4 regions of the Providencia stuartii genome follow, and region 1 is predicted to be linked to each of the others. Evidence: predicted binding sites of a transcription regulator. Region 1 holds the regulator's gene; each other region holds the start of a gene.
The links. The regulator PurR, encoded in region 1, represses purine synthesis genes. The targets are predictions, from matches to a motif close to CANGCAAACGTTTGCNTG.
Positions count from the first base shown of each region.

Region 1 (8,478 bases):
CGTTACCCATAAAATGCCTAAACAGCTCACAATGAATAACGATAAACCTGCGATCAATATCGGTTTGCGTCCCAGTTTGTCAGATAATGGCCCCCACAAAAGTTGTGCAAAGGCAAAACCAGCTAAGAAAATGCTCAAAGAAGCACTAATCGCACCTTCAGAAGTGTTTAATGCCGTTTGCATTGAACCAAATGCAGGCAGGTACATATCGATGGCTAAAAAACCAAGCATACTCAAACCAGCAAGGTAAAGCATAAAGCCTGGGGAGTTTTTTGTCGCAGAATTTGTCATGGAAGCTTACTTATCCAGAATTTACATAATTGTTAACAGAGACTCTATTTTATAGGTTGTATTTTTACATTGTGAAACGGTAATATTTGGAATCTGCTATCAAAATTTTTGAAAGGTATCATTATGTGGTCAGCTCATGCTCTAGAAGTTATTGATGCCGTTGCAAGAACGGGAAGTTTTAGTGGCGCTGCGGAAGAACTGCATCGTGTTCCTTCAGCAATTAGCTATACGGTTAAGCAAGTAGAGGAATGGCTTGCTGTACCTATCTTTGAACGTCGTCACCGCGATGTTGCCTTAACTGAGGCAGGGGAGATTTTCATCAAGCAAAGTCGCTCCGTTATCAAAAAAATGATACAAACGCGTCACCAATGTCAACAGGCAGCAAATGGTTGGCGAGGGCAGTTTAGTATCGCGGTAGATTGTATTGTCAAACCTCAGCGAACAGAGCAACTGATCTTAGATTTCTATCGTCATTTTCCTGATATCGAATTATATATTCATCCTGAAGTGTTTAACGGCGTATGGGATGCACTCGCCGATGGGCGTGTTGATGTTGCGATTGGTGCGACGCGTGCTTCACCCATCGGAGAGCGTTATAGTTTTCGTGATATGGGGTTTATGTCATGGCGTTGTGTGGCCAGTCCAAACCACCCTCTGGCGCAGCTAAAAGGAAAATTGACAGACGATCAAATGCGCGAATACCCAAGTTTATGCCTTGAAGATACCTCACGTAACTTGCCGAAAAGAGATACATGGGCATTAGATAATCAGCGGCGTTTAGTGGTGCCATTTTGGGAAAATGGTATGACATGTCTTGTTAATGGCTTATGTGTTGGCATGGTACCTGAGCACCGAGCAAAGCCCTTTTGTGATGAGGGGAAATTAGCCCAATTGCAGCTATCTCAGCCATTCCCTCCGAGTCCTTGCTGTCTAACGTGGGTGGAAAAGAATACATCACCGGCGTTGAGTTGGTTACTTGAATATCTTGGGGATAGTGAAACACTCAACGCCGAATGGTTAGCGCCTTAATTAACGACGGTAGTCAATAAATGGTCCGTCAGCGACAGAACGACGCTCAACTAGGCGAGGATGGACTTCAATCGTTTGTGCATCTTCGCGCTTGTTCACAATACGATCAAGCAGCATAGCGAATGCCATCTGGCCTAGACGCTCTTTAGGCTGGTGGATAGTCGTCAACGCGGGAGTAAAATAACGCGCATTGCGCACATTATCATAGCCAATGATAGAAATGTCTTGAGGAACACGCAATCCCATCTCATCCGCAGCGCAAATTGCGCCCATCGCCATAATGTCACCGCCACAGAACACGGCAGTAGGTTTTTGCTTATTACTTAAGATCTGCATCATTGCTTTATAACCAGATTCTGGTTCAAAGTCGCCTTGCACGATCCATTCATCACGTAAAGTCACTTTCGCTTCTTCCATGGCTTTTTTAAAACCCGTCAGTCGACCAATACCGGTGTTGCGTTCTAAAGAGCCAGGGATCACGCCGATGTCACGGTGACCCCGATCAATTAAATAACGACCTGCGAGGTAACCGCCATGAAAAGAGTTATCAATGATACTGTCGGTAAAATCACCACGGGAAGTGCCCCAGTCCATGACGACCATAGGAATATTGCGATAATCTTCCAGCATATGGATTAGTTTATCGGGATATTCAGAACACATGACGAGTAGCCCATCAACACGCTTTTGCGCAAGCATTTGTAAGTAAGCTTGTTGCTTACCTAAGTTATTATGAGAGTTACATAAAATAAGGGTATAACCTTTCTCATAGCAACTATTCTCGACTGACTCAATCACTTCAGCAAAATAAGGCGCCTCACTTGATGTCGCGAGTAGGCCAATTGATTTTGTATGATTAACTTTCAAACTACGAGCAACAGCACTCGGTGAATAGTTGAGTTCTTTTATCGCAGCCCAAACAGCCGCTTTAGTATCATCAGCTACGAAGCGCGTTTTGTTTATTACATGGGATACGGTTGTGGTGGAGACGCCAGCGCGCTTCGCCACATCTTTAATCGTTGCCATGGGAAAAAAAAACTCCTGACCAATAATCGGTCTTGTTATGAATTCTTATTAAAAAATTACCTAATATTACCTACATATTGAGGCATAGTGCCTTAACTGGCAATAATTTAGCGATTAGTTATCGATTTTGTCTGATCTAGCGCAAAAACAAAAGAAATAATTGATGTTATAACCTGTGATATAGACACTGGTTTTTATAAATCGTCATGTCATACTTATTTAACCATGTATAAGTTATGGTTATTTTGCTGGTTAACTGTTCGTTATGATGAGAGGGACTCATGGATACAGATTTTAAATTTGGACTATTAGCAGCGTTAGGTTCTTTGGCTGTGATCATTGCTTTTGCAGTACATATTTTTTAATTTTACTGTTTAATTAAAGGTGAAATTAAGAAGGGCGAGTATTGACTCGCCCTTTAGCTATTCTCTAAAGAAAATGATTAAGCGAGGTTTTCTTCAACGAATTTCCAGTTGACTAAGGCCCAGAAGTTCTCTAGGTATTTAGGGCGCGCATTACGGTAATCAATGTAATAAGCGTGTTCCCAAATATCGACAGTGAGGATAGGTTTATCATCACCAGAGATAGGGGTTGCCGCATTTGATGTATTCACAATAGCTAAGCTGCCATCGGTTTTTTGAACCAGCCAAGTCCAACCGGCACCGAAATTTTTAATCGCAGCATCTGTGAACTGTTGTTTGAATTCAGCGAAAGAACCAAAAGCTTTATTAATGGCTTCAGCAACTTTACCGGTTGGTTCTCCACCCGCATTTGGTGCTAAGCAGTGCCAGTAAAAAGTATGGTTCCAAACCTGTGCGGCGTTATTAAAAATACCCGCATCTGAAGTCTTGATGATCTCTTCCAGTGATTTACCTTCGAAAGCCGTACCTTTGACTAAATTGTTGAGATTAACAACATAGGTATTATGGTGTTTACCATAGTGATACTCTAAGGTTTCTTCCGAGATATAAGGTTCTAGCGCATTTTTAGCATAAGGTAGAGCGGGAAGTTCAAATGACATTGCGTACTCCTTGTTTGCGTTTAAAACAACACATATGGGTGTGGTGCTCATAAAAGTGAGCAAATAATTTAATACGTATATCTTGCTATGAGTTATACACGAACCGAACGTTCATGCGGTCTTGCTTATTCTTTAATAGATTAATAATAGCATGAGATGCTTGCCGAGTTATAGGCATGGATATTCTGCGTCATATATTACCAAATTTTTTCAACAAAAACACCTTAAAATCATAGAGATAATTATCTTAATCAATAGAGTTTAAGATCGCGCTTTTCTGCCTTGCTGAAGCAAGTTCGTGTAACTTAAAACGGGATTCTAGAAAAAATCCCTTTTTCCAGCTTGGAGTGCTATAGTAATACCCCTGTAAAACTGGCATATTGTATGAAACAATCACGTTTTAACATTCCGGTCAAATATTCTAGCTTAGTCGCCATCGTTGAGAAAATGGCTGACGATGGCGACTGACTGCAAATCAGCACCCATGTTCTAAGGAAGTAAAAATGACGACAATTGAAAGAATCGAGCGCCAAATTAAAGAAAACCCAATCCTTCTGTACATGAAAGGCTCTCCTAAGCTCCCTAGCTGTGGTTTTTCTGCTCAGGCAGTTCAAGCTTTATCTGCTTGTGGTGAACGTTTCGCTTATGTCGATATTCTGCAAAATCCAGATATTCGTGCAGAACTACCAAAATACGCTAATTGGCCAACTTTCCCACAATTATGGGTTGATGGTGAGCTAGTAGGCGGTTGCGATATCATCATGGAAATGTATCAGCGCGGTGAACTCCAGTCACTGATTAAAGAAACTGCTGATAAGTATCGCTCTGCGGATGAGACTCGTGCGGAGTAAGTATCTGCTTAGTTAAGAACGCCGAGTAAATCTAAAAAACCGTATTAGCCCCATAGGTTAAGCTAATGCGGTTTTTTTGTATCTTAAGGGGCTTAAGGGGGGCGGGGTTACTCTTGCTCTGCGAGTGGCCAACCACCTAGCTTTTTCCATTTATTTACTAATTCACAGAACAACAGTGCGGTACGATTCGTATCATATAAGGCCCCGTGAGCTTGCTTGCCATCAAATGGAATACCCGCTGTCACACAAGCTTTCGCTAAAATCGTTTGTCCGAAAACCAGACCACTTAATGCCGCAGTATCGAATGTGGCAAATGGGTGGAATGGATTACGTTTTAAGCCTGCACGTTCAGCTGCATTCATGACAAAACTATGATCGAATGTCGCATTATGAGCAACAATAATGGCTCGATTACAATCGGTAGCTTTCATCCCTTTGCGTACCATTTTAAAAATAGCGTGCAAAGCGTCGTATTCACTAACTGCACCACGTAATGGGTTAGTGGGATCAATACCGGTGAAGGCTAAAGCTGTTGGTTCTAAATTTGCTCCCTCAAAGGGTTCTACATGAAAATGTAAGGTCTCATCAGGGGATAACCAGCCGTCTTTATCCATTTTTAAAGTAATGGCGGCAATTTCAAGTAGGCCATCCGTTTTGGCGTTAAACCCACCCGTTTCCACATCAATGACGACAGGATAGTATCCTCTGAAGCGGTTAACGAGTGCATTGGGATTATTTTTATCAGACATTAGGTTTTTATATTAGGTTTCTGGTTAGTGGCTATTATGCCAAAGCCAAAAAAATTTTGCAGATAAACTAAAACTAGGCAGGAAGCACACTGCCTAGTGATTCACTCATCAAGGTAAATTAATTACCTAGGCCTTTACTGGCACTTTTATTTTCAATCAACTCGATTTTGTAGCCATCGGGATCTTCAACAAAAGCAATAATCGTGCTGCCCCCTTTTACTGGGCCTGCTTCTCGAGTGACGTTACCACCCGCGTGACGAATATCTTCGCAGGTTTGAGCAACATTATCGACACCAAGCGCAATATGGCCAAAAGCGGTTCCCATCTCGTAGCTATCAACACCCCAGTTATAGGTTAGCTCAATGACTGCACCTTCACTTTCGTCACTGTAACCGACGAATGCCAACGAATATTTATACTCAGGGTTTTCACTGGTACGCAGTAGACGCATACCCAAAACCTTAGTATAAAAATCTATTGAACGCTGCATATCTGTCACACGTAACATAGTATGTAGTAAGCGCATAAAGAACTCCCTTAAAAGTAACTAAGTGAAACTGAATCGTTTAACGATCAATATAACGCACCTATAGGATCGAACACAATGAAATAGGTTTATTTATTAACCAAATAGTAGATATAATCTAATTCATGGAGTATATCATTAATGGGTGTTTTTAGTTAGGTGATATCAATATGGCGGAGCAACTCGAGTTTTTTGAAATTCAAAGCCCTTGTCGTGGAATTTGTCAAACCAATGAACAAGGTTATTGTCGAGGCTGTTTTCGTTCGAGGGAAGAACGCTTTCAGTGGTTAAAATTTACAGATAGCCAAAAACGCAATATTCTACGTTTATGTCGCCAGCGCTACCTTCGTTCAATCTCGGTTAAAACACAAAAAGATGAGCCACCTTCAACGCAACAAGAGCTGTTTTAGTCGATATCTAAACTGAAATAGAGAGTAACTATTTTAAAAAGTAAATTTTATTCGAATATAATTAATTTCAATTCTAATTAATTCAAAAAAGTTAATAACCACACATATTCTTCAATTAAATTTTAGTTATTCAAAATAATTATTAAATAAAGTGTCGGTGATTAAAAATAGCATGATTTTAAGAATAACTATATTTAATTGTTTTTTAAGAAGTAATTTGGAATTGTCTTTTTTATTGTTAATTGTAATTACTATAAGGGTTAAAATAGATAGATTTGAAAGAAGAGTAAGGCTATTCTTATTAACAAGATAATTGAGAGTTCATATTAGTGAATAAAATGATATTTAATATATAAGAAAATTGAATTTGATTTATGATGGAAATCACAAATCAAATGATTGACTATGACCATAAATGGGTATTTATCATGGTTATTTTTAATAATTAGTTGTCATAGCGAGAGGGAGTGAATATATAATTTAAAAAATAATTTATTGGTTGTATATTTGTTAGGCAGAATAGTGTTATATAAGGAGGGAACATTGGAGTCACAAATAGGAACTGATTTATCACGTGTGGTACGCATGTGGAGATCACTCATTGATCATCGTTTGAAACCGCTTAAGTTAACGCAAACGCATTGGATTACATTGCACAATATTAGTCAATTACCACCTGAACAGTCTCAAATTCAACTCGCAAAAGCTATCGGTATTGAGCAGCCATCATTAGTGAGAACACTTGATCAGTTAGAAGAAAAAAAACTGATATCTCGACACACTTGTGTCAATGATAGACGTGCGAAAAGAATAAAGTTAACGGAGGAGTCTGAACCTTTTATTAAGAAAGTAGATGAAGTTATTGATAACACACGGAAAGAAATTTTAGGCAATATATCTCAAGATGAGCTTGGTCAATTATCCGTTCTGTTGTTAAAGCTAGAAAAAAATATCTTAAGATTACAAGGAGATTTGTAGTTAGAGTTTAATAATAAATTAAGTGTATTATTAGTGTTTCAATTATTACAGCAGAATTAATTTTCTATTTTGCTGGGGCCATTATTGTTCTGAGTTTTTGCTAAATAGATGTTTTTTGATATTTAATTATTGATTAAGCTTATTGTTTAGTAATAACTCGTTTTTAACTAAATTGACCAATTAAAGATGAAAAGTTATTCAAAGCGGTATTCATGACAAGCTTTAGTATTCATAAACTTTTGTAAGATTAACTGGTTTTTAAGGAATAAGTCACACAGAGCAAACAAACAATAAATCAAATAGGATTGGCAATTGATGGTGGTAAATCACTTATACATTATCAATCGGTTATTAGAATCCAAGATGATGTAAATACAAATTAGGTGAGTATATAGACAACTAGAGGTATGAAGAGGCTATACGGAAATAGTTTATAAATTCCCTAAGATAAAAAGTATGTTCACCGGTAGGGTACCGGTGAACATATACTCATTATTATTAACGTGGTGATACAGTGACTGTGCCGCCACTATTTGCAATCATGACACGTTGGCCAGAGCGGAAAACACTTGGATCTTGTTTTTGAACAACGACGATATTTTTACCGCTATCAAGACGAATTTCTAATTGTACACCTTGGCTCTTATTCAGCGCACCTTGAGCTTGTTGGCCGGCTAAGCCACCCGCAATTGCTCCCGCTGCGGTAGCAAGCGTTTTACCAGAACCGCCACCAATGGTATTACCCAATAGGCCGCCTAGTACTGCACCACCAATCGCACCGATAACATTTTCATCTTCACCAGCTTGGATGGTAATAGGGCGTGCATTCAATACAGTACCGTAAGTTACAGTCTGTACTTGTTTAGCGTCTTTAGCTGAAATAGTATCACCAGAAAGTGTACTGGTATTGACACAGCCAGATAATACAACGACTGCTACAACACCGACGAAAACTTTCTTAAGCATAATTACTCCTATGAGACTTGCTGTCTGTGGCACTAACATAGCATTGGATAGTTGTTTTAACCATATTCGCAATATGAATGTTACATTTGGGTCAAGTTAAAACGGGTATAAGACTACTGATTCTGATTTAAACAGAGTGTAAACACTAGGTAAAATATCTCAAAGTAGGAAATATTTCATAAACTAAGGCACACTTTGTTAAATTCTTGCATGATACAAATTCATGAACAATCATAATTGAGTATTAATCATACAAAAAATATGTTCTTACGATCAATTATCTTTGTCTTTATTAAATTCAGTTTAGTAATTATACACTAAATTATAATTAGTGAGATATAGATATCAGTGCGTTCAAATAATGAGATTTGCGTATATTTTAAACATAGAAGGGGATTATTTCGTTAACTCTCTTTTTTTCTGCGAGTCAGCCCGAGAAATCACAATGTCTGGTTGACAAAAACTTCCATCAAAGCACAATCTTTTTAGGTTTAAACTCACAAGCCGTAACGCTAACTAAAGGAACGATAATGATAAAGCAAGGTCGTTATATAGGGATCATGTCAGGAACCAGCTTAGATGGGGTCGATGTTGTTCTTGCAGCGATCAGCGATAAATTTGTTGCTGAGCA
Region 1 covers NZ_CP119546.1:2,606,328-2,614,805, reverse strand. The annotation lists gene punC (purine nucleoside transporter PunC) at 1-291, opposite strand, end outside; gene punR (DNA-binding transcriptional activator PunR) at 415-1,320, shown strand; gene purR (HTH-type transcriptional repressor PurR) at 1,321-2,346, opposite strand; gene P2E05_RS21930 (YnhF family membrane protein) at 2,628-2,711, shown strand; gene sodB (superoxide dismutase [Fe]) at 2,789-3,367, opposite strand; gene P2E05_RS11425 (Grx4 family monothiol glutaredoxin) at 3,871-4,218, shown strand; gene rnt (ribonuclease T) at 4,326-4,967, opposite strand; gene gloA (lactoylglutathione lyase) at 5,086-5,493, opposite strand; gene P2E05_RS11410 (DUF1289 domain-containing protein) at 5,664-5,903, shown strand; gene slyA (transcriptional regulator SlyA) at 6,447-6,881, shown strand; gene P2E05_RS11400 (glycine zipper 2TM domain-containing protein) at 7,380-7,847, opposite strand; gene anmK (anhydro-N-acetylmuramic acid kinase) at 8,378-8,478, shown strand, end outside.

Region 2 (8,478 bases), 510 kb from region 1:
AAAATTATATTTTTATTGGTATCACAAGTACCGAGACTGCTGAGTATCGTTTACTCGATGCAAATCAGCCACGTAAACAAGTTGAAGTCTTTCAAACACGTAAAACAGGGGTTGAGTATTACCCAGATCATTTCCGTGATCAGTTTTACATACGCTCTAATCATCAGAATCCATTATTTGGCCTGTATTCAGTAAAGCACATTGGTGACGATTGGAATACTGTGGTTGCCCCTCGCGATGACATTGACCTAGAAGGCTTTGAGTTATTTAACCAATGGTTGGTACTGGAAGAACGACAAAATGGTTTAGTGAATATTCGTCAAATCAATTGGCAAACCAAAGCAGAAAATTTTGTGAGCTTTGATGACCCTGCCTATATGGCATGGATTGGCAACAATCCAGAGCCTGATACCCGCAAATTGCGTTATGGTTATTCGTCAATGACGACACCATCTTCTGTTTATGAAATAGATATGCAGACGCAACAAAAGCAGCTATTGAAACAACAAGAAGTCAAAGATTTTGATAAATCGAAATATCAAAGCCAACGCCTATGGGTAACGGCCCAAGATGGTGTGAAGGTACCTGTGTCATTAGTGTATCGCAAAGATCTGTTTAAAGAAGCACAAAATCCATTATTAGTTTATGGCTATGGGGCTTATGGTTACAGTATTGACCCTTCATTCAGCTCCTCTCGTTTATCTTTATTAGACCGTGGTTTTGTCTATGCGATTGCTCATGTTCGCGGGGGTGGTGAGTTAGGGAAAAAATGGTATTTACAAGGAAAAACCATTAATAAAATGAACTCATTTACTGATTTTGTTGATGTAACAAAATCATTGATTAGTCAGGGCTATGGTCAACCAGGGCATATTTATGCCATGGGAGGCAGTGCAGGTGGGTTATTGATGGGAACGGTTGTCAATATTGCGCCTGAATTATATGAAGGTGTTGTCGCTTCAGTGCCTTTTGTTGATGTGGTTACCACGATGCTAGACCCCTCAATTCCATTAACAACTGGGGAATATGATGAATGGGGTAACCCTGAGAATGAAGAGGCGTATTGGCGAATCAAAGCCTATAGCCCGTATGATAATATCAAAAAGCAAAAATATCCCCATATGCTAGTGACAACGGGTTTACATGATTCTCAAGTGCAATACTGGGAACCAGCGAAATGGGTCGCTAAATTACGCGAATATAAATTAGGTGATTCACTATTATTATTAGAGACCAATATGAATGCAGGCCATGGAGGTAAATCAGGTCGTTATAATGCATTGAATGATATTGCTCTTGATTATAGTTTTATTTTAATGCTAGAAGATAAAAAACAATATTTCCCGCAATTAAAAAACTAATATACTAATAACCCATTATTAAATGGGTAATTAAAAGCAACAATCAGGTTATAGCCTCTTTACTATAACCTGATTGTTGTGCCAAAAATTTCAATACGAAATTTTCTTTTGAAGCAAGTGAGCGCATGTTTAATTATTGCGTTTACAGGAATGGTTTAATGAATAACAAATTAAAACTACTAGGAGCCGGGTTATTATATACAGGGCTTTATGGAATTGCTTTAGCAGAAGACACACAGCGACAAGATAATAAAGACATCATAAACTTTAGTAAATTAAAGGTTTCAGGTGCACAAACACAAACACCATTGGTTAAGGCTTTAGAACGACCAGGAGCATATAGCGCTGTTGGTACGGAGAATAAACTAGAAGGATTAGATAAAATTATTCGAACAATGCCAGGGACTTATACTCAAATGGATGCAAGTCAAGGTACTGTAAACGTGAATATTCGCGGCTTAAGTGGTTTTGGTCGCGTTAATATGATGGTTGATGGTGTTACCCAAACTTATTATGGTATTTCACCGAGTAATTATACTCACGGTCAGCAACCTAATAATGATTTTGGTGCGTTAATTGATCCGAATTTTATCGTTGAAGTTGAGGTTGAAAAAGGTCAATTAAATGGGGGGAACAGTGTTAATGCTCTTGCAGGGAGTGCCAATTTTAGAACAATTGGCATTGATGATGTGATATTCGATAAGCAGTTATATGGCGTAAGAAGTAAGGCGCGTTGGGGAGATAATGGCTTAGGTTATAACGGAATGGTTGCCGTTGCAGGAAAAACATTAACGAATTCAGATAATGGGTATTTTGGGGGATTGATGGCGGTCAGTGGACATAATATCCCTAGCTCCTATAAAAATGGTGCGGGTTATAATAGTGATGATTTTGCAACGGATAACACCTTTAAACAAAAGCCACAATCACAATTAGCTAAGTTAAAATATAAACCTAATGATAGCCATGAAATAGAGCTCAGTGGTCGTTTATATCAAAATAAATTAACGCGTCGTAAAATAGATAGTGAAGATTATTATATTAAATATAAATATACGCCACTTAATGAGCTAATTGATACTGAATTAATGATTAACTATGGTAATAGTAATCAAAAATTTAGCGGTGATTCATTAGGGTGGGCTTTACGACAAGGAGAATCTAAAAATATTTCCGAAGGTATTAATTTATCCAATACTAGCCGTTTTTCGTATGGTGATATGGATTATGAATGGCAAATTGGCTCTAAGTTGATGAAAAACAAATATGAGCGAAATGTCTCTAGTGCGGTTAATCAGGATACCTTGATTTATAATGCATTCTCACCAAGTGGGACATTAGATCTATCCAGCCTTTATACGCAATTTAACGTCAAATATGATATTTACAGCGCATCATTGAATTTAAATTACATGCACTATCAATTAAAAGGATTTAAACCTGCTTGTGACGATGATGTGAAATGTTTCCCTCAAGGAGATGCTTCAATCGATTTACGTGAAGGGGGATTCAATCCAGGCGTGCTACTCTCAGCTGAAATTATCCCAGAGTTTCAGCCTTTTGTGAGTTATTCTCATTCGATGCGCGCGCCTAATTCACAGGAAGTCTTTTTTTCTCAAAATGGCGGTAATTCGATGAACCCGTTTTTAAAAGGGGAAAAAGCACAAACATGGCAAATAGGCTTTAATAGCGTCAAACCTGATTTAATTGTACAAGGTGACCAGTTCAATATGAAAGCACTCTGGTTCAATACAAAAGTGAAAGATTACATCACGAGTAAACCTTATTTGCTATGTCGACCAAGAACAGAAGCAGAATTTGCATGGTGTTTAATGAACGACGATGTCTGGGATAAAGAGTTTCCTGATTTTATGCAGAAAAGTTATATCTATATGAATGATCCAAGAAACGTTAATTTACGTGGTTATGAACTGCAAGCTAATTACGATGCAGGGGTCTTCTATTCAACATTGTCTTACACCAAAGAAACCAGTGCTCAGCCTGTCTCAATTGCCAGTGTTGCTGACTTCAGTGCAGGTGATCTGACTGAGTTACCTGATTATTATTTGACGCTGGATAGTGGCGTTAGGCTATTCGATGAAACATTGAAATTAGGTTCGACTATTACAGTAACAGGACCTGCTAAGCGGATCGGTGTGGAATCGCTGGTCGACAATAATGGTGATGCATTTAAAGATAAATATGAAAAGCAACCTACCATTATTGATCTTTATGCTGATTATAAAATCAATAAAAATGTCAAATTGATGTTCTCGGTGAATAATGTGACGAATGAGACGTATTCGGATGCCTTAAATCGTTCAAACTCTACCGCTATTATGGAAGAACGTGGGAAGAATAATGCCACTGCAAGAGGGCGTTCCTATATGCTTGGGGGAGAAGTTCGTTTCTAACTTAATTATTGGGGTATCTAGATTAGATACCCCTTAAGACCCTTGATAGCGGTATGAGGCCTATCTCGCGGGTTAAAGGCTATTAATCCTCAAAAATCAGTCTATTATTTTCTGTTGATACGGGCCAATAGGACTCCTGCATTGGCTCGCCATTTTAAAACTGTCTGATCTTGTCCTTGCTAAATTTGATGACATCTTTTCAAAATTAATCTTGAGAAATGAATAGGTGAAAATTTTGAGAATAACCGATTCATTTATTTGCTGATTGAGCGAGGTGTACGTTTCGCTTTCATTTTAGTCACCTCAGTGACTTCACTTTCTACCCAACCATCATTGAGGCGTGTTTTCAATTTCTGCCCCAATTTCACCTGTGAAGTCTTTTTCAACACAGTGCCATCGGCCGTTTCACTGATACTAAAGCCTCGAGCTAAAGTGGCCAGTGGGCTAACAGTTTCCATTTTTGAGCAAGCTACCGCAAAGCGCTGTTTATAGCGATTAAGTAACTCGGTCATCATATTTTGCAGATGATATTGCGTTTGCTGTAATGAGCTGTGTCGTTTTTGCAATAAAGGGCGCAAATCTTGTTGTGACAGTCGACGCTGTAACTGATCATAGCGCAACTGAGCAACTTGTAAGCGTCGAGTCATCGCTTGATTGATCTTCTGATTTAGAAGACTCAATTGGTGCTGTTGTCTAGCTAAACGAAGTTGTGGATGTTGCTGCTGCAAGCGATGCTGTAAGCGGCTAAAGCGTTGTTGCTGGCCTGCAAGATAATAATCCATTGCCATTTCAAGGTGCTGTTGAGCGGATTGCAATTGACGTATTAGTTCAAGTTGATTGCGGCTGACTAACTCAGCCGCAGCTGAAGGTGTAGGCGCTCGAACATCGGCAACAAAGTCGGCAATCGTGACATCGGTTTCGTGGCCAACTGCACTGACAATAGGCAGTCGACTAGCAAAAATCGCTCTTGCCACAATTTCTTCGTTAAAAGCCCACAGGTCCTCTAATGAGCCACCACCACGTCCAACAATCAATACGTCGCATTCATGACGAATATTTGCTAATGCAATCGCTCGTGCAATTTGTGCAGGGGCTTGCTCACCTTGAACCGCAGTCGGATAGATAACGACTGGCAGTGAAGGATCTCGGCGACGTAAAATATGCAGAATATCGTGTAAGGCTGCTCCTGTTGCCGATGTAATGACGCCAATACGTTTAGCAGGAGAGGGCAGTGGTTGTTTATGTATGGCATCAAACAAGCCTTCCGCCCCTAATGCCTGTTTGAGCAATTCAAAACGCTGCTGTAAAAGGCCTTCACCCGCTGGCTGCATGCTGTCAATGATGATTTGATAGTCACCCCGAGGCTCATAGAGTGTTACCGTTGCACGAACTAAGACTTGTTGGCCATTTTGAGGCCGAAAAGTTACACGCGCATTTTGCCCGCGAAACATAGCCGCACGAACTTGCGCCTTGTCATCTTTCAACGTCAGATACCAATGACCAGAGCTAGGCTGCGAAAAATTCGATATTTCGGCGGTCAGCCAAATTCTCCCCATCTGACGGTCTAAAAGTTCACGAACCGCCTGATTGAGTTTGCTGACAGAATAAATTCCACTATTTTCTTGAGTTGACATGTGAGCTAGATCAAATTCTAAAACAATGACTTAATTGATTGATACTAACCTAGTCAGAACAGTTATCAAGTTTTTTTTCAAAAAAGGACTGGAGGCAAACGGTTTCGGTGTGTATAATGCCGCGGCAATATTTTATACCTTTCCACAACGCTGCCTGGTGAGATATTGCCTATGTTACGCATTAAAAAAGAAGCACTAACTTTCGACGACGTATTGCTCGTTCCTGCACACTCAACCGTATTACCAAACACGGCCGATCTATCAACTCAATTAACTGCAACTATCCGCCTGAACATTCCGATGCTCTCCGCAGCGATGGATACAGTGACTGAATCTGACCTTGCGATTGCTTTAGCTCAGGAAGGTGGTCTTGGCTTCATTCACAAAAACATGTCTATTGAACGCCAAGCGGAAGAAGTTCGTCGCGTGAAAAAACATGAAAGTGGTGTCGTGACTGACCCTGTCACCGTAACACCTGATACAACAATCCGTGAAGTTCAAGAAATGGCTGAACGTAATGGTTTTGCTGGTTACCCTGTCGTTGCTGCTGATAAATCCCTAGTGGGGATTATTACCGGTCGTGACGTGCGTTTCGTTACTGATTTGGATCAGCCAGTAACTGCGGTGATGACGCCTAAAGAGCGCTTAGTGACGGTCAAAGAGGGGGAAGCTCGTGAGATCGTGCTACAAAAAATGCATGAAAAACGCGTCGAAAAAGCCCTCGTCATTGATGATAACTTTCATCTGTTAGGAATGATCACCGTTAAAGACTTCCAAAAAGCAGAACGTAAACCAAATGCGTGTAAAGATGAACAAGGTCGCCTACGTGTTGGCGCGGCTGTTGGCGCTGGTGGTGGTAACGAAGAGCGTGTTGACGCGCTAGTTGCTGCGGGGGTTGACGTGCTGTTAATTGACTCTTCACACGGTCACTCTGAAGGTGTTTTACAACGTATTCGTGAAACCCGCAAAAAATATCCTGACCTGCCAATCATCGGTGGTAACGTTGCTACTGCTGAAGGCGCAAAAGCGCTGGCTGAAGCAGGAGTTAGCGCCGTTAAAGTCGGTATAGGTCCGGGTTCTATCTGTACAACACGTATTGTAACGGGTGTGGGTGTACCACAAATTACCGCTATTGCAGATGCGGTAGAAGCACTCGAAGGCACAGGGATCCCTGTCATTGCGGATGGGGGTATTCGCTTCTCGGGAGATATTTCTAAAGCGATTGCAGCAGGCGCTGCTTGTGTGATGGTTGGCTCAATGTTTGCTGGAACTGAAGAATCTCCGGGTGAAACCATCTTGTTCCAAGGTCGTAGCTATAAAGCTTACCGTGGTATGGGGTCACTGGGCGCGATGTCTAAAGGTTCTTCAGACCGTTATTTTCAATCTGATAACGCAGCTGACAAGCTGGTTCCAGAAGGGATTGAAGGACGTGTGGCATACAAAGGTCGCCTAAAAGACATTATCCATCAACAAATGGGTGGACTACGCTCCTGTATGGGCCTAACAGGATGTGGTACTATTGACGCCCTGCGTACTAAAGCCGAGTTTGTCCGTATCAGTGGTGCGGGTATTCAAGAAAGCCACGTACATGATGTGACCATTACTAAAGAGTCCCCGAACTACCGTCTGGGGCAATAATCGATAATGATTCAGGGTAGCTCCGTGAATAATGGCGGAGCTACCAATTTTCTATTTTTGACTTGAATTTTTGGAATTCTCCTCAAATGACAACAAATATCCATAAGCATCGCATTCTTATCCTTGATTTCGGCTCACAGTACTCACAATTGATTGCTCGCCGTATTCGTGAAATTGGCGTTTATTGTGAACTCTGGGCGTGGGACGTATCAGAAGAGCAAATCCGTGAATTCAATCCAAATGGTATCATCCTCTCTGGTGGCCCAGAAAGTACGACAGCAAATGATAGCCCACGTGCGCCTGATTACGTGTTTAATGCCGGTGTGCCTGTCCTTGGTATCTGCTATGGCATGCAAACTATGTCAATGCAACTCGGTGGTGCAGTAGAAGTTTCTGGTGAACGTGAATTTGGCTACGCACAAGTTGAAATCAAGGAACAATGTGATTTATTCCGTGATATTCAAGACTCACTCAGTGAAAATGGTACGCCAGTACTGGAAGTGTGGATGAGCCATGGCGATAAAGTGACGGCTATCCCAGCAGATTTTAAAACTATCGCAAGTACTCCAAGCTGCCCATTTGCCATCATGGCCAATGAAGAGAAAAAATTCTACGGTGTTCAATTCCACCCAGAAGTGACTCATACATACCAAGGCCTGAATATCTTGAAACGTTTTGTACAAGATATTTGTCATTGTGAAGCACTGTGGACACCAGCCGCAATTATTGATGATACAGTCGCACGCCTGAAAGAGCAGATCGGTGATGACCATGTGATTTTAGCCTTATCAGGTGGCGTCGATTCTTCTGTAACCGCATTACTGTTAAACCGTGCGATTGGTAAACGTTTGACTTGTGTATTCGTTGATAATGGCTTATTGCGTTTAAACGAAGCTGATCAAGTCATGGAAATGTTTGCAGGTAAATTCGACCTGAATATTATCCATGTTAAAGCTGAAGATCGTTTCCTTGGTGCGCTGGCGGGTATTCATGATCCTGAAGCAAAACGTAAAGCGATCGGGCATGTCTTTATTGATGTTTTCGATGAAGAAGCCGCTAAACAGACGCAAGTAAAATGGTTGGCGCAAGGGACGATTTACCCAGATATTATCGAGTCTGCGGCATCAGCGACAGGTAAAGCGCATGTTATTAAATCTCACCATAACGTCGGTGGATTACCAGAAGACATGAAACTGGGCCTTGTTGAGCCTCTGAAGGAACTGTTTAAGGATGAGGTGCGTAAAATCGGCCTTGAGCTTGGACTACCTTATGACATGCTATACCGTCATCCATTCCCAGGCCCAGGCCTTGGTGTACGTGTATTAGGCGAAGTGAAAAAAGAGTATTGCGACCTGCTACGTCGTGCCGATGCGATCTTTATTGAAGAGTTGCATAAAGCAGAGCTTTACCACAAAGTTAGCCAAGCGTTCA
Region 2 covers NZ_CP119546.1:2,095,144-2,103,621, forward strand. The annotation lists gene P2E05_RS09140 (S9 family peptidase) at 1-1,361, shown strand, start outside; gene P2E05_RS09145 (TonB-dependent receptor domain-containing protein) at 1,520-3,775, shown strand; gene xseA (exodeoxyribonuclease VII large subunit) at 4,030-5,409, opposite strand; gene guaB (IMP dehydrogenase) at 5,581-7,047, shown strand; gene guaA (glutamine-hydrolyzing GMP synthase) at 7,134-8,478, shown strand, end outside.
Region 2: the regulator PurR is predicted to act here: its motif matches at 5,501-5,518, upstream of guaB (IMP dehydrogenase).

Region 3 (8,478 bases), 2.0 Mb from region 1:
GCGGATAAAGAAATTCACTACACGCCACTATTTGATTATGAAGTGAAATTGATTGTGGCTAATGATCATCCTCTGGCAAGAAAGCCAATAATTGCTCCGCATGATCTGGCCGATGAGACTTTATTAATTTACCCCGTACAACGTCACCGTTTTGACGTATGGCGTCATTTCTTGCAACCAGCGGGCGTTTCACCAAGTGTTAAAACTGTCGATAACACACTGATATTGATTCAAATGGTTGCGGCAAAAATGGGAATAGCAGCATTGCCACATTGGGCTGTCGATTCCTTTGAAAAACAAGGTTTGATTAGCATTAAAACGCTAGGGAATGGATTATGGAGCAGGCTGTACGCTGCATGCCGTGAAGGAGAGCAACGCCAACCTGCTATTGAAGCTTTTACCAAAACCGCGACTAGTCACGCTGTTGATAATTTGTCTTATGTTAAGCCGGTGAAAGTATCCAGCGCCTATGTACCCACAGAGAAGCAACAATTAGGCTCGCTCCAATGGTAAAACTCAGCCAATCCGGATGTTGTTGCCAGATAGCAAAATTCACTAATAGCCCCGCTGGAACCATCATGTTATTCATGATAGCAAGGGTTCCAGCGTCTACCTTGGTCGCGCCATAGTTCCACATAAAATAGCCAATACCAGAAGCTGCTACACCTAACCACAGCAGAACGCCCCATTGCACATGGGTTGTTGGAACCATGGATTTATTACCGAATAAGAGCCAACCAACTAGCGCCACCAACGTTGCACCGAGATAGAACCAAGAAAAAGCCTGATGCTGAGGAATGGGATAGACCTCCATCAAGCGTTTATAACCTACCTGACCTATCGCGAAGAAAATATTGGCAAGTTGAACATAGATCAAGCCAACCCAAAATGACTCACTCAGGTGATCATAACGAATGATTGCAGCTCCGATCACGGCCAGCAATGAACTGAAGAGATAGCCTATGCGTAACTTTTGACGTTCCAATAGGTCATAAACTAGCGTCACATACAGTGGCGTCATGACCGTAAATAGCAAAAATTCAGCGACGGTAAGGTGCCGATATGCTTGGAAAACAAAAAAGTACATGATCCCCAGCTGACATGCGCCAACCGTCATATAGAGGGCAATCACTTTTTTTCCTAAGCCACGCCAACGTAAAAAAGGCAAAAAAACCAACGCCGCTAAAGATACGCGAATTAAAACAGATAACCAGCTATCGACTTGACCAGCAAGATATTCACCGATAAGACTAAAAGACGCTGCCCAAAGCAGCGTCGTTATAACAAGTAACCACATTATTGTATTGTTCTCAATTAATGCTCTTTTTCAATGAGTACGGCTTCTAATAAATCGAGGTCAGTCAGTAAAGATTGCAACGTTTCATTACTGATTTTACGTGTTGCACGTAAGTGATATAACTCACCTCGTTCGGCACGTAGTGCTGTTAATCTAAACCTGCGTTCCAGATCCTCAATTTGTAGATTATGCTCAATTTCATCCTGACCCGCGGTTCGGCGACGTAAATGCCCCGTTACCCTTGATGCGACCTCACTAATATCTTCCGGATCTAATTTTTCATCGACATCCGCGGATAAACGCTCTTCCATTTTGTTCAAACTGACAATAGCCACTTCAGCCATTGCCGCTTTTGCCATGCGTATTTCGTTGATATCCGCTTCCTTGTCACTCACCTTAAAATTACGCAATAACAGTGGTAACGCGATCACACCAGCAAAAATCGAGAATAAAATAACCCCAGCAGCAATAAATACCAGCTGATAACGAGCAGGGAATGGTGAGCCATCACTTAAAAATAACGGCACTGACAACACACCCGCCAAGGTAATTGCCCCACGAACGCCCGCAAATGAAGCTAACCATAATTCACGCACTGTATAGTTGGCGAACTGTAATGGCCTTTTCTTCAAAAACAGTCGGCTAAATCTTTTCATTAGCCATAGCCAACAAAAACGTAATATCAACAAAGCAAAATAGATAACCGCAACAGCCGCGAATAACATCCAAGTTTCTACACTCGGGTCTAATTCAGCTTGCAGTACAGAGGTTTCCCATATTCCCGGCAATTGCAATCCGAGCATGATAAACACCAGTCCGTTAAATACAAACTCAAGCATCGACCATACGCTGTCAGCACGTAGTCGCATTGCCAGAGGAGCATTACGGATCACACCAGATTTAGTGATCGTCATACCCGCAGCAACCGCTGCCAAAATGCCCGAAAAGCCAATATGCTCAGCAATCATGTAGGAGGCAAAAGGCAGCAAGAGCATAAACACGATTTGCGTTGCAGGATCATCCCCACTCCAGCGGCTCATCAGTCTAAGCGATTTACTGTAAACCCAAGTCACGACGATACCGGACAATAATCCACCTATCGCAACTTTAAAGAACTCAATGGTCACACCGGAAACAGAGAATGCCATCGTTCCCATGGCAATCGCCACAGCAAACTTTAAAGCAACAAGGCCAGAAGCATCATTCATGAGAGCTTCACCTTCCAACACACTCATCATGCGTTTTGGAATTCGGCCTTTACCCACAATGGAAGAGAGGGCGACGGCATCCGTTGGTGAAAGAACAGCGGCAAGTGCAAATGCAGCAATTAATGGAATACCAGGCATCAGCCAGTAAATAAGATAACCAATCCCAACAACGGTCACCAATACCAGCACTAATACCAAAATGAAGATTTCGCGTCCATTTTGGAAAAATTCACGGGTTGGTGTTTTCCAGCCATCAACGAATAACAATGGTGGAATCAATAACACCATAAATAATTCAGGATCAAACGTGACATGCAAGCCAAACTGAGGCCAAGCCAATAACGCACCAATCGCAATTTGAATCAAGGGTAATGGAACACGAACAGGAATGACTTTTGTCACCACGCCTGAAACAGACACAGCCAAAATTAAGATGAGGATAGTAAAGAAAATTTCCATGTTGCCCTTACTGATTAACTAAACGAACCAAGACCCAAATATGACCCGTCGTAGCAGAATATTAGGTAGCTCGTCAGGCCATAAAATTTTTCAGTAAAGCCAGCAACTCGTGAAAACCTGCGGGTTTCACATGATTTACCGCCTTTTATCTATTCTATCCTTAACTCACTACTCGGCGGGAAAATAATTCAAACTTTAAGATTAATCGCGATAATACATTAGGGGGCGGCTAACGAGCCCTCCCCCACAGAATAACAAATCTTAAATAGCTAGATCAGCAGCATAAAAAGCTACCAAAAGAACGGCAATCACGACGGTACCGATATTTAGCTTACGCCATTCGCCAGCAAAAATACGGCCGATCACCAGCGCTGCAAAGCCCAACATAATACCGGTGACAATATTACATGTCAGAACAATAAATACCGCACACAATAGGCCTGACATCGAATCGACAAAGTCATCAAAGTCGAGTTTAGACACATTACTGAGCATCAGTAAGCCAACGTACATTAAAGCGGGAGCCGTCGCATAAGCGGGAACTAAATAAGACAGTGGCGATAAAAACAAAATGAACAGGAATAACACACCAACGACAACAGCGGTCAAACCTGTGCGTCCACCAGCTGCCGTTCCTGCCGCTGACTCAATATAAACGGCAGCAGGAGAAGCACCAATTGCACCAGCAAAGATACTGCTCACCGAATCGGCTGTTAATGCCTTACCACCATTAATAATTTGCCCCTCTTTATCAAGCAAATTCGCTTGACCTGCAACAGCGCGAATTGTTCCCGTTGCATCAAAGACGGCAGTCATCACTAAAGCTAATAAACTCGGTAACACAATTGGCTGTAATGCGCCCATAATATCCATATTAAATATCAGTGATAAACCATCCTCCCCGAAAGAAGGCAGTTTAAAGAAACCTTGATATTTAACGGCGGGATCAAAGATCAACCCAATAATAGAGATAGCGATAATGACCAGTAAAACACCACCGGGTACACGACGCTTTTCCAGACCAAAGATAACGGCTAAGCCCGCTAATGAGATTAAAACAGGAAAAGAGGTGAAATCCCCCAGTGCTACAGGTAGGCCTGCATTTGGATTTTTAATCACCAGCCCTACCCCATTGGCAGCAATCAGCAGTAAAAATAGCCCGATACCGATCCCTGTCCCATGCGCAATGCCCATTGGCATATTACGAAGGATCCAACTGCGAATACCTGTCACTGAAATAATGGTGAATAAACACCCCATTAAGAATACGGCACCAAGCGCAACAGGGATGCTAATATTTTGCCCCAACACCAAACTAAATGCCGTAAATGCGGTTAGTGAAATAGCACACCCGATTGCCATTGGGAGATTAGCCCATAGCCCCATTAATAATGAGCCAAAACCAGCAACTAAACAGGTCGCAATAAACACTGCGGTAGGAGGGAAACCTGCCTGCCCTAACATGCCAGGCACAACAATAACGGAGTAAACCATTGCTAAAAACGTCGTTAACCCAGCAATGATTTCACGGCGAACCGAAGAGCCACGCGCGGAAATTTTAAAAAATTTATCCAATTTGCAATTGGTTGAAGCCTGTTGGCCAGACATGGAGATACTCCTGCTAAACATAACTAAAAGCGCCAAATTCCGCTCACGAAAACGATTACTTTTTTAAAAAAACTCATAAGCCAAGTCATTCACTTAATGAAGAGTGATTTTACGCAATCGTTTGGCTTTATGGTCGAAATGGCAGATTCTGAAGCGGGCAATTATCAATCTAAACAGGTGTACTGATCAAGTGTTTTCGAATTTAAGCAGCAGATAGCGTGCAGCAAAGCAAACTTAACGTAAATTTTTAGTCTTTCTTTCTTCCTCGATATTATTGATAGCTAAATTCAATGGCTACGTGACCTCTTCCGACTTTAATAACGTTAAGAAATAGACCCCATTCAATAAACTACTAATAGATTTTACTCTCGTTTAGCTGTAGTTAATAAATGCTTTGTTAGAGTTAAATTCTATTTTGTTAATAATAACAAGATAAATTAATTTCAATTAATGAGGTTTTAATTTTCATTAACCGCATTTATTACCAAAAATGTAACGCTGCAAAAAATATAATCACACCTTCAAAAAGTAAATAAAAATTAACTTTTATTTCATAATGTTAACAAGATTCATTTATAACAGTTTATTTTTATTTATTAGGTTAAAATTAAACATTACGCCGAGCTATTAATTATTGGAATATATTTACTGTAAACAATGTATAAAAAATTATCCCCTAAACAATTATCACTAACTTTATTTATTGGCTTCCTGGTTATTTATCTTTTGCCCGGTATTTATGGGCATACGCCATGGAAGCAAGATGAGAACTATAGCTTTGGTATCATCCAAACCATGTTCGAAACCAATAACTGGTTAGTGCCTACCAATGCGGGCGAACCTTTTATGGAAAAGCCCCCTCTGTACTACTGGGTCGCGACGCTCACTTCACATTTGCTGTCTGGCTTAATGCCGCTTCACGATGCTGCCCGTAGTGCTACTCTATTGTTTTCAGTGGTTAATTTTTCATTTTTTATTTTGCTAGCACGTCGCGCTTTCCATGCAGCAGACATTGGGGATAAACGTATTTGGGTGGCTTTCGCACTCTATGTTTGTGCTCCCGGTATTTTAAGACATAGCCATGACATGTTCACGGATATTGCATTGGTGACAGGAGCAACCATTGGTTTATATGGCATTTTAGGGCTAATACGCCAAGAAAAAGTTGTCGCATCCGCATGTTGGCTTATGGCTGGTACGGCTATTACCCTGTTATCAAAAGGCGTATTTGTACCTGGTGTCTTATGGATCAGCTTACTACTTACGCCTATTTTCCTACCGCATTGCCGGCAAAAAACATTCTGGCTACCCGCCATCATCGCGGGCCTTTGCTCACTGATCTTTATTTTACCTTGGCCTATCTTATTATATTTGCAACACCCAGATCTTTTTATCACTTGGTTTTGGGAAAATAACATTGGACGATTTTTAGGTTTTTCCGTTGAAAAATTAGGCGCTAAGGCTAACTTAACACGCGTGCCAGCATCTGTCCTTTTATTTGCCTTTCCTTCTGGAATACTGGCAACCCTTTATTTTTTAAGGAACCCTTTAAAACGATTACGCAATCACAATGAGTATTTAGTTACAATATTCCCATTACTGGGAATTGTATTTTTACAGATGTCAGCAACAGGTAGAGCACTTTATTTATTACCTTTTATCGCTCCATTGGCTATTTTAGGTACAAATACACTGTTTTCTATTCCAGAGAGAGCATTACGCTATTTTTCATATTTTGCGGCAACATTCTGGTCTGCACTGATTATTTTTCTTTGGGTTTGCTACGTTATCGCGCTTTCTGGCCATGCTGAAACTTGGCTTCAGTTTTTTAGTCAATGGCTTCCCATGAGCTACCACCTGCCATTTTCAGCGTTGACTTTGGTGGCTGCAACGCTTCTCACTGCTATTTGGTTTTTACGTAGTACCTTCCTCAGCCAACAAATAACATTGCGAGCCATACAGAACTGGGCATTAGGCATGTGTATTGTTTGGGGGGTCACGTTCACCTTATTTGTAGGTTGGATTGACTATGCCAAAGGATTTGAAAAAGTATTTGTCGATTTAGCGCAACAGCTAGATGATCATTATCATGATAATGACTGTATGGCCTCGGATAATATAGGCGAATCTGAAGCCCCTATGCTGTACTACTACACCAACATTCTGCATCAGCGACAAGATCGCTTTGAAAAACCAGCGCATTGCCGCTGGCTGATTGTATTATCAAAACAGGTTAAACCAGCACCATCTGGTATGACATTATTTTGGACAGATCATCGCCCCGATGAATTTACCGAAAATTTAGTCGTTTATAAGAGTGTTGAATAGATAAGACACATTTCTGTGCCAGTTCAGACAACTGGCACAGAAAGCCAGTTTAGACTCGCTGAGTCGCCTGTGCGCTATATTTCTCACGGGTAAACCAGAGGAATGCCGCTGCAATAAGAATTAGGAGAACGGGCAGCCCTGATGGTGAAATCGATGTTGCTACGCCAGCTAATAATGGTCCAGAAAGGTTACCAATTCCCCATAGCATTGCTGCTGCCGCATTGGCGATAATGAGGTCATTGCCACGAAAATATTGTCCAATTTGCACAAGAGCAATTGTGTAAATCGCCCCTGCCGTTGCGCCTAAGACAAACAACAGTAACCAAATTAAGACGTTATGAGTAATCAGTAATGGCAATAAGCAACTTGCACCAAACGTGACAATGCCGCAAATTCGGTATAATTTTTCACGATTCATATGATCAGCGAGCCAACCAAACGGCATTTGCATAATCGCATCCCCCGCCAATATTGCACTAATCATCATTGCTGCAATCGCTTCGGTATGCCCCATCCCCATCCCATAGATAGGAAATATTGACAAAATGGTACCATCAAAAAAGGCAAAAAACAGGATGCCCGCACAAATACCGGGGGCAAATTTCACAAATTGAATAATAGAAAAACGAGACTCACTTGCCGTGGCTGAAATATGGTCTCCCACCTTTTGTTCCATCGCTAAAAATAGTGCGATGGATATAAGATGGAGCAAAGTACAAATGAGTAAAGGTGACTTATCTTCAACCCCATAATAAGCAATAAAAGAAGGGCCAAGTAGCTGGCTTACAGTAAATACCGTTGTATAAATAGCCAATATTCGACCCCGCTTATTTTCAGGAGAAAGCTCATTAATCCACGTTTCTCCTAAACAGATAAGTACACCACTCGCAAGTCCTGTAATCAGGCGTAATGGGAAAAGTAACCACAATGGCAACGTGCTGAGCAACGGCAATAAACTCATAGCCGAAACAACCGTGGCAAATAACATCGCCTGCCGCTTTCCACACCAGTGCACAATACGCTGAACAACCGGTGCGATTAAAAACATACCTAAGGCAGGTGCAGCAGAAATAATACCGATATATAACTCACCAACACCATAGCTATTTAATCGCAGTGCGACCATTGGAATACTGAGTCCAATGACAATACCAATCACTGCGATACTGGTCGTGATCGTAAAAATAGCAAATGAAGGGGTACGACGAAGATATTGAAAACGCTGATGATCAGAGCTCATTTTGATATTCATTGCTTCCGTTATGAAGCATCCATTTTAAACACTATTAGTTAGGGTTAGTTTTGACATAAAAACCCATCATCATCATAACTAACAAAAGATGACAAAAGGCGCTCGTATCATAAACTATATTTTGTACTGATAGTTTTTTATTTTTGGGCACCGATTATAAAATGAAAAAATAACGATATAACAAAGCAACACCTGAAATTAAAATAATAACATTAATAATTTTAAGGAACGTATCACGGGATATTTTCAGTGTAATATGGCGCCCAACCCAGATTCCTATTAGCATAGCGGGAGAAAAAGCTAGCGCCATCAAAATAATATCCATA
Region 3 covers NZ_CP119546.1:574,662-583,139, reverse strand. The annotation lists gene metR (HTH-type transcriptional regulator MetR) at 1-513, shown strand, start outside; gene P2E05_RS02475 (carboxylate/amino acid/amine transporter) at 443-1,297, opposite strand; gene P2E05_RS02470 (Na+/H+ antiporter) at 1,315-2,964, opposite strand; gene P2E05_RS02465 (NCS2 family permease) at 3,226-4,572, opposite strand; gene P2E05_RS02460 (ArnT family glycosyltransferase) at 5,230-6,900, shown strand; gene P2E05_RS02455 (MFS transporter) at 6,950-8,140, opposite strand; gene P2E05_RS02450 (sulfite exporter TauE/SafE family protein) at 8,307-8,478, opposite strand, start outside.
Region 3: the regulator PurR is predicted to act here: its motif matches at 4,683-4,700, upstream of P2E05_RS02465 (NCS2 family permease).

Region 4 (8,478 bases), 780 kb from region 1:
TTAGTTGCAGTGGATTATCCTGAAAAATTTGCCTTGCCTCAAAATACCATGGGGCCGGTTTTCTTAGCAGACGAACTGATGTAAATCTAATTTTATACATAGCACGGATGCTATTCATAATGAGGGTTTTTATGGAGTTTATCAGTTTTATAATCGATTTTATTTTGCATATCGATGTCCATCTCGCAGAGTTAGTTGCTGAATATGGAACTTGGGTATACGGTATCTTATTTCTGATCTTATTTTGTGAAACGGGGTTAGTGGTAACACCATTCTTGCCTGGGGATTCACTACTCTTTGTCGCGGGGGCAATTTCTGCACTCGATAGCAACGATTTAAATGTTCATTTAATGGTCGCATTAATGATTACAGCAGCGATTATTGGTGATGCGGTTAATTACACGATTGGACGAATTTTCGGCGAAAAATTGTTTAAGAACCCTGATTCGAAAATTTTCCGACGTGTTTATTTAGAAAAAACACATGCTTTTTATGAAAAGCATGGTGGTAAAGCCATTATTTTAGCGCGCTTTGTGCCTATTGTTCGAACGTTTGCACCATTTGTTGCGGGAATGGGAAAAATGTCTTATCGTCATTTTGCCTTTTATAATGTGACAGGTGCGTTATTATGGGTATTATCATTCACTTATGCAGGTTATCTGTTTGGTGACTTACCCTTCGTACAACAGAATTTGAAATTATTGATAGTGGCTATTATCTTTATCTCAATTCTTCCGGGGGTGATTGAAGTGATTCGTCATCGCCGTAAAGCGGCAAAAGAAAAACGTGTAACTGCACAAAAAAATGGTAATCCATAACGGATTAAAAAGTTTTTATCCACAGTGAAGTTTCATTGTGGTTTAATGGCACAAAATAACATACTGGCGTTTTACCTGAAGGGATTGAGTAATCTTTACGACAGTCACCCTGACGGAATAGCCAGAAATCAATCAGACGAAAAGGTCCATTAATGAGCTGGATTGAAAAAATATTAAAAAAAGGTAACTTGACCCAATCAAACAAAGTCAACATCCCAGAGGGTGTTTGGACTAAATGTGATAGCTGTGGGCAAGTCCTGTATGGGGCGGAACTCGAGCGTAATCTACAAGTGTGCCCTAAATGCGATCATCACATGCGTATTCATGCACGCCAGCGTCTTGAAACCTTCCTCGATGAAAATTCGACCACAGAATTAGGTAGTGAACTTGAACCAAAAGACGTTCTTAAGTTCCGTGATTCAAAAAAATATAAAGATAGGCTGTCGGCGGCTCAAAAAGAGACCGGTGAAAAAGATGCTATCGTTGTGATGAAAGGAACGTTAAAAGATATGCCAATCGTTGCGGCTGCTTTTGAATTTTCCTTTATGGGTGGATCTATGGCTTCCGTTGTAGGTGCACGTTTTGTTCGTGCCGTTGAACAAGCCCTAGAAGATAATTGCCCATTAGTTTGTTTTTCATCGAGTGGCGGTGCGCGTATGCAAGAAGCACTGTTATCACTGATGCAAATGGCAAAAACCAGCGCCGCTTTAGCCAAAATGCAAGAGCGTGGTTTGCCTTATATTTCAGTGTTAACTGACCCGACTATGGGCGGTGTTTCAGCCAGTTTAGCGATGCTTGGTGATATCAATGTCGCAGAACCTAAAGCGCTGATTGGTTTTGCCGGCCCGCGTGTCATTGAACAGACTGTTCGTGAGAAATTGCCTCAAGGCTTCCAACGTAGTGAATTCTTGTTAGAGAAAGGGGCGATCGACATGATTGTTCGTCGTCCTGAAATGCGTGACACATTAGCAGATGTGCTCGCTATGTTAACCAACAAACCAAGCTTTAACACCTCTGACGTTTCTTTGGTCGTTGAAGAAAAGGATGTGAAAATCGATATCGTTAATGACGATGTTGTCATCGATGCTCCTGAGCAAGTAAAGGACTCTGCTAAGCATAAAAAAGATGATGAATAATCCATTTTCAATACCTAATGCCGAGTCTCCATTGGAGGCTTGGCTTTCTTATCAAGAAAACTTGCACAGTCAAAATATCGATATGGGGCTGGAGCGAGTTGGAAAAATCGCTCGTAAAATGGCATTAACGCAACCAGCACCCCGCGTTATCACCGTCACCGGTACCAACGGAAAAGGAACGACTTGCCATACGCTTGAATCTATCTTGATGGCAGCAGGCCTGAAAGTTGGGGTCTACAGTTCACCACATCTTGTTCGCTATACTGAGAGGGTACGTATTCAAGGTGCAGAGCTGTCGGAGGCTGATTTTTGCCGCGCATTTGCAGATATTGAAGCCGCCCGAGGCGATACCTCAATAACTTACTTCGAATACGGCACGTTAGCTGCTCTGAAACTATTTAAACAGGCTGCTTTAGATGTTGTGATTTTGGAAGTGGGTTTAGGTGGGCGATTAGATGCAACGAATGTTGTGGATGCAGACGTAACCGCAATCACCAGTATTGCTCTTGACCACACGGATTGGCTGGGATCAGACCGAGAACATATTGGTCATGAAAAAGCCGGTATCTTTCGTGGTGGCCGTTATGGCGTGGTTGGCGAACCGGATATGCCTCAATCTATCGGTGAATATGCGGATAAAATAGGAACTCTTCTGTTTCGTCGCGGCAAAGACTGGTCCTTCGAACAGCAAAATAACAGCTGGTCATGGCACAGTCATCAATGCCAGTGGTCGAATTTACCTGTGCCTAATGTACCGCTAGCGAATGCAGCAACGGCATTAGGGGTTATCTGCTGCTTGAAAGAGATTGATCGCACACTGGCCGATAAAATTACCGACCAAGCAATACATGAAGGGTTGAAATCAGCACAGCTGCCTGGGCGTTTTCAGATAATTAATGAAAAACCCTTGATGATTTTGGATGTTGCACACAACCCGCATGCGGCAGGTTATCTGGTTACGCGTTTAGCACAGTTACCCACCGTGCCAGGGCGTAGGGTGAGAGCGGTCGTCGGTATGCTTGGCGATAAAGATATTCAAGGCACATTAGCGTGTTTATCTGAGCAAGTGACAGATTGGTATGTGGCACCGCTGACGGAGTTTCGTGGAGCCCCTGCATCACAGTTGAGCCAGTATCTTGAATCTCCACAGGTGTTTGATTCTGTTGATGATGCATGGGCGAAAGCTTGTCTTGATGCGACGGATGAGGATGTCATTATTGTTTGTGGTTCGTTTCATACTGTCGCACATGTGATGATGTTGTTAGAAAAAGCAAAAGGATAGAGTCAGTGGCAAGTAAATTTCAGAATCGTCTTGTCGGTGCCATTGTATTAGTGGCGGCGGGGATCATTGTATTACCGGCGTTACTGGATGGTGATAAGAAATATAATGAAAATGAATTTGCGGCCATTCCTATTATACCGAAACCGGGTGATGAGCAGGATATTGAAGCCATTGCACCACTGACACAAAATGCCGCATCTGGAGAAGCATCGGAAGCGATGTTGTCAGAAGCGCTGTCTGAGCAAAGGCAGGAGCAACAACAAAGTCAATCAGCTTCCACAGCTCAAGACGTGCCGGCTATTCCTGCTGAGCAGCCAATAAAGGTGGAGCCAAAGCCTGAGCCGAAACCAACGCCGAAACCTGAAGTTAAACCAGAACCTAAGCCAAAACCGGAGCCTAAACCTGAAGTTCAGGCACCGCAAGGCAAAGCGTTTGTGGTACAACTGGGTGCGTTGAAAAATTCTGCAAAAGTGGAGGAAATTGTCGCTAAATTAAGATTGTCAGGATATCAGGTTTATACGGTACCTTCTCGACCTGTTAATGGGCAATTGACACGGATCTTTGTTGGACCAGAAGCATCAAGGCAGCGTTTAGAAAGTGCTTTACCTGAATTGAGGTCAATAACCGGTTTACAAGGTGAGATTAGGGCTTTTAAACCATGATGCTTAAATAGGAATATCATAAAAAGCTTGAGCTTTTAATCAATTACAGCGGCGAAGAAGAATTTTTCTTTTCGCCGTTGGTTTTTTTAAATTGTATGTAAATTGGTTACGCAAACGTTTTCGTTTTCTGTTAGAATGCACTCCAGCCACTGCCGTGGGTGCGAATTTTGGAATAAGATATGGTCTGGTTAGATTACGCAATTATTGCCATCATTGGCTTCTCGGCACTGGTAAGCCTGATCCGTGGGTTTGTTCGAGAGGCGTTATCGCTGGTTACATGGGGCTGTGCATTTTTTGTTGCGAGTACTTTTTATCCTTATTTGGCGGAATATTTTACACGCTTTGAGGATGTACTCGTGAGAAATGGCATCGCTATCGCTGCCTTGTTTATTGCTACATTAATTGTCGGGGCAGTAGTTAACTATGTAATTAGTTCTCTAGTTCAAAAAACTGGCTTATCGGGTACAGATCGTGTTCTGGGGATCTGCTTCGGAGCGTTGCGTGGGGTATTGATTGTATCGGCATTACTCTTTTTTCTCGATACCTTTACACCTTTGCCTCAAAGTGAGGATTGGCAACGTTCAGAACTTATTCCGCAGTTCAGTCATATAATCAGGTGGTTTTTTGACTACCTGCAAAATGCGTCAAGTTTCCTACCGGAGAATATTTCTCCGTCTGGCTGATGAGGAAAGACTAAATGTGCGGTATTGTCGGTATCGCCGGTGTAACACCGGTCAACCAATCAATTTATGATGCTTTAACGGTGTTACAGCACCGTGGGCAAGATGCAGCAGGGATTGCTACCATTGATGGCAAAAATAATATTCGTTTACGTAAAGCGAATGGCCTCGTAAAAGATGTTTTTGAAACGCGGCATATGCTTCGACTACAAGGTTGTATGGGTATTGGTCATGTACGTTATCCAACCGCAGGAAGCTCGAGCGCATCGGAAGCACAGCCCTTCTATGTGAACTCGCCTTTTGGTATCACCCTTGCTCATAATGGTAATCTGACAAATGCGCATGAACTTACGCGCCGTTTATTTGAAACCGCTCGTCGCCATGTTAACACCACCTCAGATTCTGAGATCCTATTGAATATCTTGGCTTATGAATTGGATCGCTTCGATCATTTTCCATTGGAGCCAGATAATGTTTTCACTGCGGTTGCAGAGATGCATAAAAGATTACGTGGGGCATACGCTTGTGTTGCACTGATTATTGGCCATGGGATGTTAGCGTTTCGTGACCCTTATGGTATCCGCCCATTGGTCTTAGGACGTCGCGTATTAGAAAATGGCGCGCAAGAGTACATGGTTGCTTCAGAAAGTGTTGCTCTTGATACGTTAGGCTTTGAATTCTTACGTGATGTAGCACCTGGTGAAGCGGTTTATGTGACAGAACAAGGGCAATTGTATACGCGCCAATGTGCAGAAAATCCTCAATTAACCCCCTGCTTATTTGAGTATGTCTACTTTGCTCGCCCAGATTCATTTATCGATAAAATATCGGTTTATAATGCTAGGTTACGCATGGGGCAAAAGCTTGGCGCGAAAATTGCGCGTGAGTGGGAAGATTTGCAAATTGATGTCGTCATCCCAATTCCTGAAACATCTTGTGATATTGCCTTAGAAATCGCTCATATCCTAGATAAGCCATACCGCCAAGGTTTTGTGAAAAACCGTTATGTTGGTCGTACTTTTATCATGCCAGGTCAGCAAGAGCGCCGTAAATCAGTTCGTCGTAAACTGAATGCAAATCGTGCTGAATTTCGTGATAAAAACGTATTATTAGTTGATGACTCAATCGTTCGTGGTACGACTTCCGAGCAAATTGTTGAACTCGCACGTGAGGCAGGTGCAAAAAATGTTTATTTTGCCTCTGCGGCGCCAGAAGTTCGTTTCCCAAATGTGTATGGTATTGATATGCCAAATGCAAATGAGTTAATTGCTCATGGTCGTGAAGTTGATGAGATCCGTAAATTAATTGGTGCTGATGGGTTAATTTTCCAAGATCTTAGCGACCTTATTGCTGCTGTTCGTGAAGAAAATCCGGAAATCAATGAATTTGAATGTTCAGTGTTTGATGGTATTTATGTCACAAAAGATATCGATCAAAGCTACTTAGATTATCTTGAGAATCTACGTAAAGATGACGAGTTAAAAATTAAAGATCAAAACGAAATTGAAAATTTAGAAATTTACAACGAAGGTTAATTATTTCTAGGTTAATAAGAAACCAGCCGATTGTATTATGGCTGGTTTTTTTATGAGAAAAATCATAGTGTCAACATTTGGTCAGTGGTATTACCCGTGTTTAAACAACTCAGTAAACAACATGAATAAACAAAGGCAGTGCCATGTTCTCATTCATAAATGCCAGCGAGAAATCTGCTGAACACCATTTAGCTTGTGCCTTCTGTTTCAACGGGTCGGTAATGATCCTCCAAGGGTGAATTGATACACGGCTTGCCTAAGGGGAACGGCCTGACGCGAAAGCGATGCTCAAAGGTCAAGAGGCTAGCTGTATGTAGAGGCACAGTGCAAGAAAAACATAAATACTCCCCGTATTGCCTGCTACAGAAGCGAGAATCATTCCCTCTAATAAAGTCGAGGAGGGAATATAATGGCAATGAGTGATGGACCTACTTAAACCAATGATTAAGCCCCTTAAATCAGCTCAAGAGTATGACGATAATGGGGAGCCATCCTTGATAAATAGCGGACTCAACAGATGCACCACTGGGCTGTAATGCTATAAACATTAATAACCGATCAGTCAAAGTCAGAATATTAAATCAAAAGAAAACACATTGGCTTCCGAAGGATGGAGTGCTGAATATGGTTGTTCGCGTGAAAAATAATGTGTTGTTGCAACTGATAAGTTAATCACGATTAAGATTTCCAGTTATATCCGATGGAGGCTTTGGCGAGATGGGGTATTTTAATCGAATTACTTATGTGTTTAAGGAACTCTTCATGACGGATTTAACCGCCTTACCAGATGTATTAAAACCTTTTTTAGCTAACATTACCGCGACAAAAAAGCCGACATTGGATATGTCTTTAACGTCAGTCGAGAATCCCATTTTATGGGAAAGTCGTATCGGCGGAGTACCTTATTTGCCTGTAGGCACAGATTTTCCCGTTGATAGTCATGGCGTTCCTCTAAAGCTGTTAGCGCAAATCAACTTTGCACAAATACCTCCACTTGAACACTACCCAAAAACAGGGCTGTTGCAGTTTTTTATTGGTGGTGATGACTTGTATGGTGCAGACTTTGATGATCTACAAGCTCAAAAAGATTTTCGCGTTATCTATTGGGAAAATATCATTGAAGACGCTTCACAACTGCAACAAGACTTTTCTGCAATTGAATCGGCTTATAACGATGAGTATTACTCACCGATTGAAGGGCAATTTAGTATCGAATTTACGCCATCTACGCAATATATAAGTTCGGAAGATTTTCAGTTTGGTCGCAAAGTGTTAGGTGTTGATAATCTATATGATTATGAAGAGCAGTTTGCAGGTGAAGATTTTTACGATGAATGGTTAGAGCCATATAATGAATACTTTGGCGCTAACGGCCATCGCCTTGGGGGTTACCCATTTTTTACTCAAACCGACCCAAGGGAATATCGTGAAGAAATTCAAGATTATGTCCTATTACTGCAAATAGACAGTGATTATGAGACCGGCATTCTGTGGGGAGATATCGGTGTCGGTAACTTCTTTATTCATCCGGATGATTTAAAAAATAAAGATTTCAGTAAAGTGGTATATAACTGGGATTGTGGTTGATAGATTTAGAGGCTTTTCGTTGCGATAATTGCTACTATTAGCATGGATAAACATGAATCGTACGGGGAGCAGGATGAAGAAGCTAATCATTGGATTGACAGGGGCAAGTGGTGCAATTTATGGCGTTAGGCTATTAGAGGTGCTAAAACCTGTTAAAAATGTGGAAACACATTTAGTGATGAGTGCTGCTGCCCGCCAAACATTATCACTAGAAACTCGCTATACAGTCAAAGAGGTTCAACAACTGGCTGACCATAATTACGATAGCCGCGATATTGCCGCGGCGATTTCATCGGGCTCTTTTCGTACAGCAGGTATGGTGATTATGCCATGTACCATGAAAACACTTTCAGGTATTGTTCATAGCTATACTGATACGCTAGTGACACGAGCTGCCGATGTCGTATTAAAAGAAGGTAAAAAGTTAGTATTAGGCGTTCGTGAAACGCCGTTACATTTAGGGCATTTACGACTACTGGTTCAAGCTGCTGAAATGGGGGCGGTGATCATGCCTCCAATGCCCGCTTTTTATCATCAACCGCAAACGATTCTTGATATTGTAGACCAAACGGTTAATCGTATTCTTGATCAATTTGATATTGAATTAGAACAAGAGCTCTTTACCCGTTGGCAAGGCGCAAAATAATCACTAAAGCTTATTGAGGTTGATATTTCATCAATAAGCTTCATTATCATGTTGAGCGATGATGCTAGTGATAGGCTTATTTATAGCATCATTAAATTCATATTGTTCAAGTTTATTTATAGTGATTTTTCG
Region 4 covers NZ_CP119546.1:1,824,317-1,832,794, forward strand. The annotation lists gene truA (tRNA pseudouridine(38-40) synthase TruA) at 1-84, shown strand, start outside; gene P2E05_RS07905 (DedA family protein) at 132-818, shown strand; gene accD (acetyl-CoA carboxylase, carboxyltransferase subunit beta) at 971-1,954, shown strand; gene folC (bifunctional tetrahydrofolate synthase/dihydrofolate synthase) at 1,947-3,236, shown strand; gene dedD (cell division protein DedD) at 3,242-3,898, shown strand; gene cvpA (colicin V production protein) at 4,078-4,581, shown strand; gene purF (amidophosphoribosyltransferase) at 4,596-6,113, shown strand; gene P2E05_RS07935 (YwqG family protein) at 6,876-7,700, shown strand; gene P2E05_RS07940 (UbiX family flavin prenyltransferase) at 7,774-8,346, shown strand; gene P2E05_RS07945 (methyltransferase family protein) at 8,459-8,478, opposite strand, start outside.
Region 4: the regulator PurR is predicted to act here: its motif matches at 4,006-4,023, upstream of cvpA (colicin V production protein).